Regions from separate parts of the Shouchella sp. JSM 1781072 genome, predicted to be linked through region 2. Evidence: riboswitches for the same ligand, from Rfam matches in the RefSeq annotation. Region 2 holds a riboswitch; each other region holds the start of a gene.
The links. A riboswitch is a leader RNA that binds a small molecule or an ion and turns the genes downstream of it on or off. The one in region 2 is predicted to bind S-adenosylmethionine.
Positions count from the first base shown of each region.

Region 1: another riboswitch for S-adenosylmethionine. It lies ahead of ACE1TH_RS05370 (methionine biosynthesis PLP-dependent protein); the one in region 2 lies ahead of ACE1TH_RS00990 (methionine ABC transporter ATP-binding protein).
Region 3: another riboswitch for S-adenosylmethionine. It lies ahead of ACE1TH_RS08490 (homoserine dehydrogenase); the one in region 2 lies ahead of ACE1TH_RS00990 (methionine ABC transporter ATP-binding protein).

Region 1 covers NZ_JBHFQE010000001.1:1,006,487-1,010,680, reverse strand. The annotation lists gene ACE1TH_RS05375 (bifunctional homocysteine S-methyltransferase/methylenetetrahydrofolate reductase) at 1-698, opposite strand, end outside; gene ACE1TH_RS05370 (methionine biosynthesis PLP-dependent protein) at 704-1,816, opposite strand; SAM riboswitch class I at 1,893-1,992, opposite strand; gene ACE1TH_RS05365 (hypothetical protein) at 2,117-2,284, opposite strand; gene prsW (glutamic-type intramembrane protease PrsW) at 2,299-2,982, opposite strand; gene ACE1TH_RS05355 (asparaginase) at 3,051-4,010, opposite strand; gene ACE1TH_RS05350 (YpdA family putative bacillithiol disulfide reductase) at 4,028-4,194, opposite strand, start outside.
Region 2 covers NZ_JBHFQE010000001.1:191,926-196,119, forward strand. The annotation lists gene ACE1TH_RS00980 (DUF2553 family protein) at 1-52, shown strand, start outside; gene ACE1TH_RS00985 (MFS transporter) at 126-1,409, shown strand; SAM riboswitch class I at 1,468-1,576, shown strand; gene ACE1TH_RS00990 (methionine ABC transporter ATP-binding protein) at 1,640-2,662, shown strand; gene ACE1TH_RS00995 (methionine ABC transporter permease) at 2,655-3,323, shown strand; gene ACE1TH_RS01000 (MetQ/NlpA family ABC transporter substrate-binding protein) at 3,347-4,186, shown strand.
Region 3 covers NZ_JBHFQE010000001.1:1,586,909-1,591,102, forward strand. The annotation lists gene ACE1TH_RS08475 (tRNA threonylcarbamoyladenosine dehydratase) at 1-603, opposite strand, end outside; RNA gene ssrS (6S RNA) at 708-887, opposite strand; gene ACE1TH_RS08485 (hypothetical protein) at 1,068-1,379, shown strand; gene ACE1TH_RS08490 (homoserine dehydrogenase) at 1,374-2,588, opposite strand; SAM riboswitch class I at 2,656-2,761, opposite strand; gene aspS (aspartate--tRNA ligase) at 2,818-4,194, opposite strand, start outside.

The DNA of each region.
Region 1 (4,194 bases), 810 kb from region 2:
GCATTTGGATAACAAGCTAACGGTATATCATAAGGTAGTTCAAGCTCCTCAATGGATCGAAGCATATGATAAGGTCCCATGCGGCAATTTAACCCTGTAACATCCGCTCCTGCTTCATACAGTTCTGTTAAACCTTGACTAAGAGGAATGCCTCCTTTTAACACACTAATGTCACCAAGCGATACGTTTGCGATGATCGGCAAATCTGTTTTTTTGCGTGTCGCGACAACCAATTCTTTTATTTCAAAAAAATCATAAAACGTTTCAAACAATAAGCCATCCACACCCGCTTTTAACAGCACATCTACTTGCTGATTTAACGATTGGACGCATTCATTTCGATCGATTTGTTCATATTGAAACCCTTGAATCCCACCGACTGTTCCAACGACAAACGCCTGCTTCTTCTCACTTGTATTCACCGCTTGTTTGGCAAGCTCAACCGCTGCTTCATTTATGGCCTCCATGTCTTCTTGTAGTCCATAACGTGCTAATTTATGGCCGTTTGCTGCATACGTATTCGTTTGAATAACAGTTGCTCCAGCATGTAAATACGCTTGATGAATCGAAATCACTTCGGTTGGTTTAGAAAGATTTAATTCTTCAAAACATAAGTCATAGCCCGCCTCATATAAAACCGTTCCCATTGCGCCATCAGCGACAATAACAGAAGACGTTACAGCCTCTCTCAAGTTCATGGACCTCACCTCCCTTGATTCGTTGCTTGTTCAAATGCTTGTTTTAGATCAGCGATTAAATCTTCGCTATGTTCAATTCCGACCGAAAGCCGTAACAACGTCTGATCGATGCCCTTTTCAATCCGAAGTTCTTCCGGAATATCAGCGTGGGTTTGCGTAGCCGGATACGTCATTAAACTTTCCACTCCTCCTAAGCTTTCTGCAAAAGAAATTAGTTGAAGTGCTTTGAGTATGGGATTTATGTAGGATTCATCAGTCACACGAAATGACAACATGCCACCTTTTCCCGGATATAAAACGTCACGCACGAGAGGCTCTTCCTCTAACATCGAAACGATTTGTTTTGCATTGATTTCATGTTGTTTCATTCGCAGCGCTAATGTTTTCATGCCCCTCATTAATAACCAGGAATCAAATGCACCGAGAATGAAACCTGCTCCATTGTGAAAGTAGCCTAATTGTTCACTCAATTCCGCTGATTTTGCAACAACCAGCCCAGCGACAACGTCATTGTGGCCACCTAAATATTTTGTCGCTGAATGGATGACGATATCTGCTCCATCCACTAATGGCTTTTGTAACAACGGTGTTAAAAACGTATTGTCGACGATAAGGAGTACATTTGCTTTTTTGGCAAGAGTCGCTAGCTCCTGTATGGAGGCTTCTTTCATTAATGGATTTGTAGGTGTTTCCACAAAAATCGCCTTTGTCTCGGCTTTTAATTTACGTTCAACGGCATGTAAATCAGCCATATCTACATAGTCAAAGCGCAGCCCCCACTTTGTCCATCCACCTTCAAACAATCTGTAGGTACCACCGTACAAATCATCTGAACATAAAATATGATCGCCTTGCCCAAAAAGTGAAAACACGAGTTGAATGGCTGACATGCCAGAACTTGTTGCAAACCCTTGGTTTCCATGTTCTAAATTTGCAATGGCTTGTTCGAGCACTTCTCGAGTTGGATTTCCAGTACGAGCATAATCGTACCCTGTAGATTCTTGAATTCCTGCGTGACGATACGCAGTAGAGAAATACACCGGTGCATTAACAGCGCCAGTTGCATCATTTCGACGATTTCCAATTTGCGCTAGGATTGATTCATCATGTGTTGTCATTTTTTATCCCCCTTAAAAACGGTACAATCATAAAAAACCTTTCTTCAAGATGTAAGAAGAAAGGTTGCGAACGATTCTCTTATCTTGCAGATTTCTGCTGGATTTAGCACCTTGCCAATTAAAGCTGGTTGCTGAGACTTCGTCGGGCCATGTCCCTCCGTCTCTCTTGATAAGATCTATTAAGTTTATTTGCTATTGTCACAACTTTAACGCAAAACAAATGATTCTGCAACCCGTAGCATTGAAAATGCATAAAAAAACGCACAGCTTGTCTTACATAGCTGTACGTTTTTCGCACGTTCATGCTTCAGGTGACGCTTCAATAATTAGTTGATCTTCATTTCCACATACACACTGTTTAAAGCCTGTTTCATACTCTCCGTTTTCATTTCGTTTTCCACGTAAAATGTATTTCTCTCCACATAAAGGGCAACGAATGACAATTCGATAACGATTCGCTGTTGTCACGCTATCCTCCTCCTTTAGTTCAGATTGCTCTTTTCATCTTCATCTAGTTTGTTCGCCTTTTTTATTTTCCATATTGCTAATAGCCACAGCGCAATCATAAATGGAATCATTAAATATAAGAAATAATGTCCAAAATCCATTAGAATGTAGTCGTAACTTCCGTGCAAAATCATTGGTAGTACAGCCGCTAAAAAAAGAAATAGTTGTTTTTTTGAAGGATGGTATTTGGCTCTTCCCACGTAGTAACCCATAATTATTCCGTAAACAGCATGAGCCGTTGTCGGTAATAACGTTCTCGGAAGTACGTGATCAAACCCATATGCAATCATATATAAACTATTTTCAACGGAAGCAAAACCAAGAGATAACGCTACGCCAAAAACGATTCCATCAATTGGTTGCTTGAGTTGACCATGTTGATAAGCAAATATGAACAACATCAGCCATTTTAAACCCTCTTCTATCAATCCGTAAAGCAAAAAAGCTTTTAAAAACGAATGAGCTAAGATGGCTTCTTCTGTGAAAGCAAATTGAATGACTGAAATTGGTAAGACGAGCAAGGCGCCAATAATAAAGATTCTTAGGACTAAAAACATGGCACCTCGACTAAAGGAATCGCGTAAATACACATAAGAGAACAATGCCATGGCCGGAGCCAGAGCCGCAAGAATAAAAGAAATCAACGCTTGTCGACCCACTCTCTAAAAGGACGTCCGCTACATAATCCAGTATACGCCTCACATTAATGAGACTCAAGTTTCACCGCTTATGAAAACCCAACGGCAAGATCCTGGTGAGCTGCCGTTAAAACGAGCGCTTTAATTCTTGCTTTTTTACTATCGTAATCAGACCCTAAAATGACGCCAAGTTGTTCTAAGTGGTGTGCACTTCCTTTATAATCATATGTCGGATACACTTTCCCCTCTTCAGATGACGTTGTTAAGATAATAGGCTTCTTCTTTTGCAACGCCTCTTTAATAGGGGCAACTAACTGTGGCGGCACTTGACCTCGACCAACGGCTTCAATAACAAGCCCATCCACAGTATCCAGCATGGCACGTAGCGTTTGTTCAGACATCCCTAAATAAATTTTTGCAATTCCGATCTCAAGAAATGTGGGTTCCTTTACCATATACATTTCCCGTCGGATTGGCTTTTGATACGTAAAAATAACATCATTGTCAATAATCCCTAAATAACCAAATCCAAAAGCATTAAAGCCTTGAATGTTGGACGCATGTTCTTTTTTTACATAACGTGCGGAAAAGATCCGTTCATTGAATACAACCACACACCCTGTACCTTGTAAATCTGGTTCACATGCCGCATATATCGCGTGCCTTAAGTTCATAAATGCGTCACTGCCTGTTTCCTCTGGCCCCCGTTGTGAACCTGTTACAACGACTGGTCTTTCATCTACATTTGTTAAATCTAAATAATAGGCCGTTTCCTCCAATGTATCTGTACCGTGGGTAACAACAACCCCGTTTACATCATTTGCTTGAAAAGCTTTTTTCACTTCATAAGCTAGGGTAGCCCAATCTTCCGGCGTCAAGTGGACGCTTGGTTTCTGCAAAACGGAGCGCACCGTTACATTAATATCCGTTGGTAACCCACATAAATTAGCTAATTCTTCCCCTGTTAATTCGCCAGCAACTAATTTTCCGTTATCACCTGTGGTACTTGCAATCGTTCCACCTGTAGTTAAAAGTACGACGTGCCTCAATGTTTTTCCTCCATTTTCTACTTTTGGTTTATCGTTTCTGCAATGTTTTTTCCGTGTTCTCTGCCATTTTCAATGAAAATTTCGTTTGCATGGTTACCCGCTGCTATGACACCGGCAATATAGACATTCGCAACATTTGTCTCCATTGTTGCTGGATTAAAGGTTGGCCGACCAGACACATCGT
Region 2 (4,194 bases):
AAATGAAAACTGGCATGAAGTAACGTCATTTATTGAGGATAGTTGGCATTAAAGGCTACCCATATGAGCGGGTATTTCGTATACTTACTTAGAGAGACGAAATAACCGCTAAATGGGGTACATACATGATAAGGGGAAAAAATCTGTTATCAACGTTCCAACCTTATAGTCAGACTGTTCGATATTTTTTTGTTTCATCGATTTGTTTCAATATTGCAATGGGTATTTTTATGGTTATGTATCCGTTCTATGTGCGAGAATTAGGTTACGATGATACACTTAATGGTACAATCATCGCTTTTCAAGCTGCGGCGACGGCCATTGCCTTATTACCCGCAGGCTTATTAGGCGACCGTTATGGAAGAAAAAAGATGCTCTTAATTGGTGCAAGTATGCTCGCACTTAGCTTTATTATTCGTTCATTTGGAACGTCAGAATGGCTTTTGCTTTTTGGTGCAAGCTTAACAGGGTTTTTCTTTGCGTTTTTACAAGTGTCGGCAATTCCTTTGTTAGCAGAACATTCTAAAGAAAAGCAACGTGTGAAATTATTTGCCCTTCATGCAGCACTAATGATGGCTGCAAATGTGATCGGCCATTTATTTAGTGGCACGTTGGCAGATAGTTTGTTTGCCTTTACCGCTTTGACGATGCAGCAAGCCATTCAGATCACGTTGTTTCTTGCTTGCACATTAGCGCTCGTTTCCTTTTTTCCACTTTGGAAAGTAAAAGAATCCGTGAAAATTGAAAAGGTACAAAAAGTAGCTATGGGACTCTCTCGTTTCCCTAAAAGCAAAGAGTGGAAACTAATTAGCTTATTTGCCGTATCGAGCTTATTAATTGGTTTTGGATCCGGTCTCGTTATTCCATATTTAAATTTATATTTTAATGATCGTTTTGATTTAAATTATTCCATGATCGGATTTATTCTCGCTCTAGGTCAGGCAATGACGGTTTTTGCAATGCTAATTGGGCCAAAGGTTGTGAATCGTGTTGGAGAAGTCAGGGCGGTTTTCATCTTACAAATGGGGTCGATACCGTTTTTACTGCTAACGGCTTTTACAAATATGATTTGGCTCGCCGTTATTGGATTTTTATTCAGGCAAGCGTTAATGAACGCTGGAAACCCGATTCAAGCTGCCCTTGTCATGAAGCTCGTTCACCCGAAAATGAGGGGAACAGCAAATTCCGTTACACAAATGGTATTCCAGTTAGGCTGGGCGCTTATGGGACCAATCTCAATGGGCATCGTTGCATCGTATGGTGCTTATACAGGCTATGCTATTGTATTTTGCATAACAGCATGCTTGTATGTATTAGGATCAGTCTTCTTTTTATTTGTCTTTCAAAAAAAGGTAGCAGAACATGATAAACTGAATAAACTAGAGATGGAAAAGCACGTAGGTTCATAAAAGGATTGACGGCTGTGGCTTCGCATGCTATGATGCTCATATTATCTTAATAAAATATTTCTTATCCAGAGTGGTGGAGGGACTGGCCCGTTGAAACCCGGCAACCGCAAACATTATGTTTGAAGGTGCTAAATCCTGCAAAGCAGTTATGCTTTGAGAGATGAGATGACCATAGGTAAACCTTCCTGTCATCTTACAGGAAGGTTTTTTTAATTATTGGGGGGAACAACTTGATTTCGTTAGAAGGAATCAGCAAAACATATACGACGAAAACATCAACTGTAAAAGCAGTGGATCATGTCGATTTGCAGATTGGTAAAGGAAATGTGTTTGGCATTATCGGCTATAGTGGGGCTGGAAAAAGTACCCTAGTCAGATTGTTGAATTTATTAGAACGTCCATCAACAGGCAAAATTACGTTAGATGGTGTGGAACTAGCTTCTCTTGGAAAAAAAGCGTTGCGAGAAGAGCGTCAGAAAATAGGGATGATTTTTCAACACTTTAATTTACTTTGGTCAAGAACGGTAAAAGAAAATATTTCATTTCCACTTGAAGTCGCGAAGGTTCCTACGGAAGAACGTAAAAAACGGATTGAAGAGTTAATTGATTTAGTCGGTCTACGCGGAAGAGAAGATAATTACCCATCGCAACTAAGCGGTGGCCAAAAGCAACGGGTTGGCATTGCTCGTGCCCTTGCAAACAACCCAAAGGTGCTCTTGTGTGATGAAGCGACTTCTGCTCTTGATCCGAAAACGACCGATTCGATCCTTGATCTTTTAACGGATATTAATAAAAAACTACATTTAACGATTGTTCTTATTACGCATGAAATGCATGTTATTCAAAAGATCTGTCATGAAGTGGCCGTAATGAGTGATGGCAAAATTGTTGAACAAGGTCCGGTTATTGATGTATTTAGACGACCAAAAGAAGAGATGACGAAAGAATTTGTGAAGCAAGTAGCGCAAGTTCAAGCGGATGATTTTATCGCAGAAGATATCACGCTTCAACGTGGTGAGCAAGTCATTGCGTTAACGTTTATTGGCAACCCGGCAGAAGAACAGCTTGTCACTGATTTAATTCGGTCATTTCCGATTAACGTCTCGATCCTTCAAGGAAACATTTCGAAGCTTCAGCAAGGGTCGTATGGAAAGCTGTATCTCCGTGTAGCTGGCGAGCAAGATTCGCTAGCAGAGGCGGTTCAATTTATTCGTCAACAAGAAGTGGAAGTCGAGGTGATTAAACATGCTTAATCAACTCTTTCCAAATGTAGTGTGGGAGAATTTATGGCTCGCCACTTATGAAACGGTGTATATGACCGTTATTGCGGCAGCTATTACATTTATATTAGGGATTATATTAGGCTTGTTTTTGTATTTAACCGCAAAGGGAAATCCTTGGGAGAATCGATTTTTCTATACGCTTGTCGGTGCCTTTGTAAATATTTTTCGATCCATACCGTTTATTATTTTAATCATTTTGCTTATTCCCTTTACGAGAGCCATTGTTGGTTCGATGTTTGGGCCAAGTGCAGCGTTGCCTGCGCTAATTATCGGTGCAGCACCGTTTTATGCACGAATGGTGGAGATTGCCCTTCGAGAAGTAGATAAAGGTGTAGTCGAAGCCTCACAAGCAATGGGGTCATCCAATCTTCATATTATTTTCAAAGTATTGCTACCAGAATCAATGCCTGCTTTAATTTCAGGCATTACCGTAACGACTGTGGCATTAATTGGCTACACAGCCATGGCTGGAACGATCGGTGCCGGGGGACTTGGTACATTAGCGTATCAGGAAGGGTTTCAGCGGACGAACACAGACGTCATGATTATGGCAACAGTGGCTATACTAGCGATCGTATTTCTATTTCAATTGATTGGCGATTTCTTAGTCAATCGATCAGATAAAAGATAAAAGAGGAAAAGGAGAGAGTTCATATGAATAAATTTTTAAAAGCAGTAGGAATTGCAGGTGTATCCGTGGCACTCGTTGCTTGTGGATCAAGTGAAGATGAAAACAATGAATTGGCTGAGAATGAAGATGGGGGAACAACCATCCGTATTAGTGCATCAAACATCCCTCATGCGGAAATTTTAGAAGAAGCAGCTCCAATTCTTGAGGAACAAGAGATTGAACTTGATATTCGCATTGCACAAGACTATATTTTACCAAACCGTGCCTTAGCGGATGGCGAAGTCGATGCGAACTACTTTCAACATCGTCCATACCTAGAGAGTCAACTAGCCGAAAATGAAAACTATGACTTTGCTGAAGCAGGTGCCATTCATGTCGAGCCAATCGGCTTATATTCGCAAGACTATGAGGATTTAAATGATCTTCCAGACGGTGCGACGGTAATGATGAGTAATTCGGTTGCGGACCAAGGAAGAATTCTTTCCTTGTTGCAAGAAAATGGTGTTATTACGCTTGAAGATGGCGTTTCAGTAGAAGCAACAGAAGCAGATATTGTGGATAATCCGAAAAACTTATCGTTTAACATGAGCCCTGACGCAGAACTTCTTCCGCAAGCTTATCAAAACAATGAAGCAGAAGTCGTTGCGATTAACTCGAACTATGCTTTAGGCGCTGATATCTCTCCGACTGAAGAAGCGATTGCCATTGAAGGCGAAGATAACCCATATGTGAACTTAATTGTTGTTCAAAGTGGGAATGAGAATGACGAAGCGATTCAAGCACTTGTAGATGTATTGAAATCGGATGAGATTCAGTCATTTATAGAAGAAACGTACGACGGTGCTGTGATTCCAGCTGAATAAATTCGTTT
Region 3 (4,194 bases), 1.4 Mb from region 2:
ATCCTCACGAATTTGAATCGGTTTTTCATCAGAAAAGACAACCGTAACACCTTTATGAATTCCATCTTTTCTTAATCGAGTCCGAATCACTTTTGCAATTGGATCGTAGCTTGTTTTAGAGATATCTTCAATACGAAGACGGGTTGGATCTAGTTTATTTGCAACACCCATACTTGAGATTAACGGAATATTTCTATTTCGACACTCTTTAATTAAGTGGATTTTATATGAAATTGTATCACTTGCGTCAATCACAAAATCTAATTTATGAGAAAAGAAATCTTCATATGTCTCTTCTGTATAAAACATTTTAAGCGCAACCACTTCGCATTCTGGATTAATGTCTTTTATTCTCTCCGCCATTAAATCGACTTTAGGCTGGCCAACGGTTGATAGCAACGCGTGGATTTGCCTATTTACATTTGTAATATCAACGTCATCTTTATCAACAAGGACGATTTTACCGACTCCCGAGCGGGCAAGTGCTTCTGCTGAGAATGAGCCTACCCCACCAATACCTAGTACTGCAACTGTACTTCCTTTTAATCGATCTAATCCGTCATGACCAATGGCCAGTTCATTTCTTGAAAACTGGTGTAACACGTTCATCAAACTCCTTTATCCATTGCATTTTGCTGATGTGATCATATCATACTCTCTTCTAAAAGCACACTACAAAAAGCATTTCCTTTTCAGAAAATGCTTCGTGTCATCCCGATCTTGCCGTAGGAAGTCGATGCTTTGAACCTGCCAGGCAGGTGGGTGCTTTGTACCATTTATTTTAAGTCCTCAGCTACCGAGGCATGTAAGCAAAACAGCAACAGCAAGCTCCCTTTTTTAAAGTGTTGGCTCAAAGAATAAAGCCCTTACGAACAGATCAGGATATGTGATTACCGTTATCATATCAGGTTTTTCATTAATAGGCAATCATTTTTCAAAAAATTGCGACTTAAGGCATATACTTGTTGTTTGTCTTTTAAATACCCAACATTTTTTACACGCAAACCTTGCATATTAATCGAGTTTTCACGAAAAATATGGTACATTCTCTTTAAAAGGAGGCAACGATGATGAGCGCCATTGTAATACAGCGATGCATTGAAGTAACGCAGGAAATTGCTATACTAGAAAAAAGAGTCGTTGAAAGTTCCTTCGAATTAGCTTTGTATAGCGATCGCATTGAAACAAGTACGGATCACTTTCCACTTGATAGTGTCTTTGATATCTCGTATCGATTTCCGAGCGATACGCCACATTCATTAGGATTTTTATACTTACACACTAGTAAAGGCGTAACGACGTACAAAATTAAAACGTCTCCAGAGACTTTTATTAAAGAATTCAAAAAACTCGTTCCTGAAACGAAATACCATTTATAATTTGCTTTCCACTGTTGTAAGTTCTTGGTCTACTTCTGTCAGCAGTGGGAATGTAAAGAATGGCGTTACTGATGAAAGCGGAGTCACAATAAACACTTTTCCTCCTTCTATGTCTTTTTCCTTCCACACTTTTGTTTTCTCTAAATAAGGTTCCACTTCACCAAGCTGTTCATTTTTACAAAACCATACTTCTTGCGCTGTTAATTTTTCCGATATGCCTTCCTCGATTTTCGTTAAACGATACGTAAAACGAGGCAATACGTCTCGCTGTTGTTCATGAAAAATAAAATCTTCTACGACGCTGTTTGCTGTTGTTTCTTTTCCGGCACCGGGGCCAGCAAAAATAAGTCGCTCCATATCTTTCCCTTCAAGAGTAACAGCATTTAAAACGCCACGAATTGGTGCTAAAGAATGTTCTTGATCAATTAAAACAGGCTTGACGAACCCTTTTAGGGACGTTGAATCTACTTCTAATTTCGCAATTAATTTAAAGGATAAGCGTAGCGCTTTTGCGGCTTGAATGTGCCATTGATCAATATGACTAATGCCAACACGTTCAATCTCATTTGGCGAAATCCATTGATCATAACATTGTCTTGCCAATAAACAGAGCTTATAAACAGCATCCCACCCTTCAACATCAGAAGTAGGATCCTCTTCTGCATAACCTAATGATTGAGCTTGTTCCAACGCATCTTCATAGGTTCTTCCTTCGCCCATTTTTGTGAGAATATAATTACTTGTCCCGTTGAGGATACCTGCAATCGACTGGATATTCGTTGTAAGTAACACACTTTTGAAAACATTCACGATAGGGATCGCCCCACATACTGCCGCATCCCAACCGTAGTAAGCACCGTGATCATAAGCAAGTTGCTCAAGCTCTTCTCCATGTAGCGCTACAAGCTTTTTGTTAGCCGAAATAACAGAGGTGCCTTGCTTTAATAATGATTCCGTAAATGCTTTCGGAAGATCTGTTCCGTTTATTGCTTCAAATACAAGATCGTATCGCTCCTGTTCAAAAAAAGACTCCCATGATGATGTAAGAAGATTTCGGTGAACGTCCTCATGTTTCTTCACATCTTTGACTAAAATACGAATGATTTCGAATTTTCCTCCGATAATGGTTTCAATCTGTTCTCTTGAACGAATTAACCGTTCATAAACACCACTTCCAACCGTTCCGTATCCAATTAGGCCAATTTTCATCTCTGTCACCCTCTCGTCTATTGAAAGAAGCCCCTATTCTTGGATAAGAAAAGGGGCTTTTTGCCTTTGCTTATCTCTCAGAACCATCGTTCTGCTGAATGTAGCACCTTGACCTTAAATAGGTTGGTTGCCGGGCTTCATCGGGTCAGTCCCTCCGCCACTCTCGATAAGATAGTATGTTTTTTTCATTTGATCGTATCCGTAATTATAGAGGGATGCGTTTCTTCTGTCAACCACGCTTCCCGAGAACAGACAGGTTTAAATCAATTAACTGTTCCACACTGACTGCACCTGGTGCATGTGTCATTAAATCACTAGCACTTGCCGTTTTCGGAAAGGCAATGACTTCTCGTAAATTTGTTTTTTGTGCTAGTAACATGACAATCCTGTCTAAGCCTAGCGCAATTCCACCATGTGGAGGTGTACCATATTCAAATGCTTCAAGCAAAAAGCCAAACTCTTCATTCGCTTGTTCTTTTGTAAATCCAAGCGTCTGGAACATTTTTTCTTGTAGCTCACGCTCATAAATCCGTTGAGAGCCGCCACCAAGCTCATAGCCGTTCAAGACGAGGTCATAAGCTTCTGCTCGCACATCATCAGGATTCGATTCAAGTAGATGTTCATCTTCTTTTTTCGGACGTGTGAATGGGTGGTGTAGGGCTACATAACGTCTTGCCTGCTCATCGTACTCAACGAGTGGAAAGTCAACAACCCAAAGGAAATTGAATTTACTTGTATCAATTAGATCGAAATCTTTTCCGAATTTTAAACGTAGTGCACCTAATGAATCAAAGACAATTTGTTTCTTATCTGCACCAAAGAACAACAAGTCACCTGGTTTTGCTTGCATGCTTTCAAGCAACGCTTCTGTTTGTTCAGGATTGAAGAATTTTGCAATTGGTCCTTTTAACCCTTCTTCTTCAACCTTTAGCCACGCTAAACCTTTTGCACCATATGGCTTAACAAAATCGGTAAGTGCATCAATCTCTTTACGAGAAAGTTTATTTGCACCTCCACTAAGGTTGATTCCTTTTACAATCCCGTTTGAATCAATTGCCTGTCTAAATACTTTAAACTCCGTATCTGCTAAAACCGTTGTCAAATCAACAAGTTCCATTCCAAAACGGGTGTCAGGTTTATCAGAGCCATAGCGATTCATCGCATCTTCATATGTCATCCGCTCAAAGGACCCTTCAAATTCAAGACCGTGGGTTTCAAGCATCAACTTCTTCATTAGAGTTTCCGTCATACCAAGAATATCTTCTGTTTCAAGAAAACTTGCTTCAATATCAATTTGTGTAAACTCAGGCTGGCGGTCTGCTCGTAAATCTTCATCTCTAAAACATCGCACAATCTGAAAATATTTTTCAAAACCAGATACCATCAGCAATTGTTTAAAAATTTGCGGTGATTGCGGAAGGGCATAAAATTCACCATGATGCACACGGCTTGGCACTAAGTAGTCCCTTGCTCCTTCAGGTGTACTTTTTGTTAACATCGGTGTTTCAATTTCTAAAAATCCATCTTCATCAAGAAAGTCACGAACGGTTTTCGTTACTTTATGTCTTAATTTAAATGCTTCTTGCATGTCAGGACGACGCAAGTC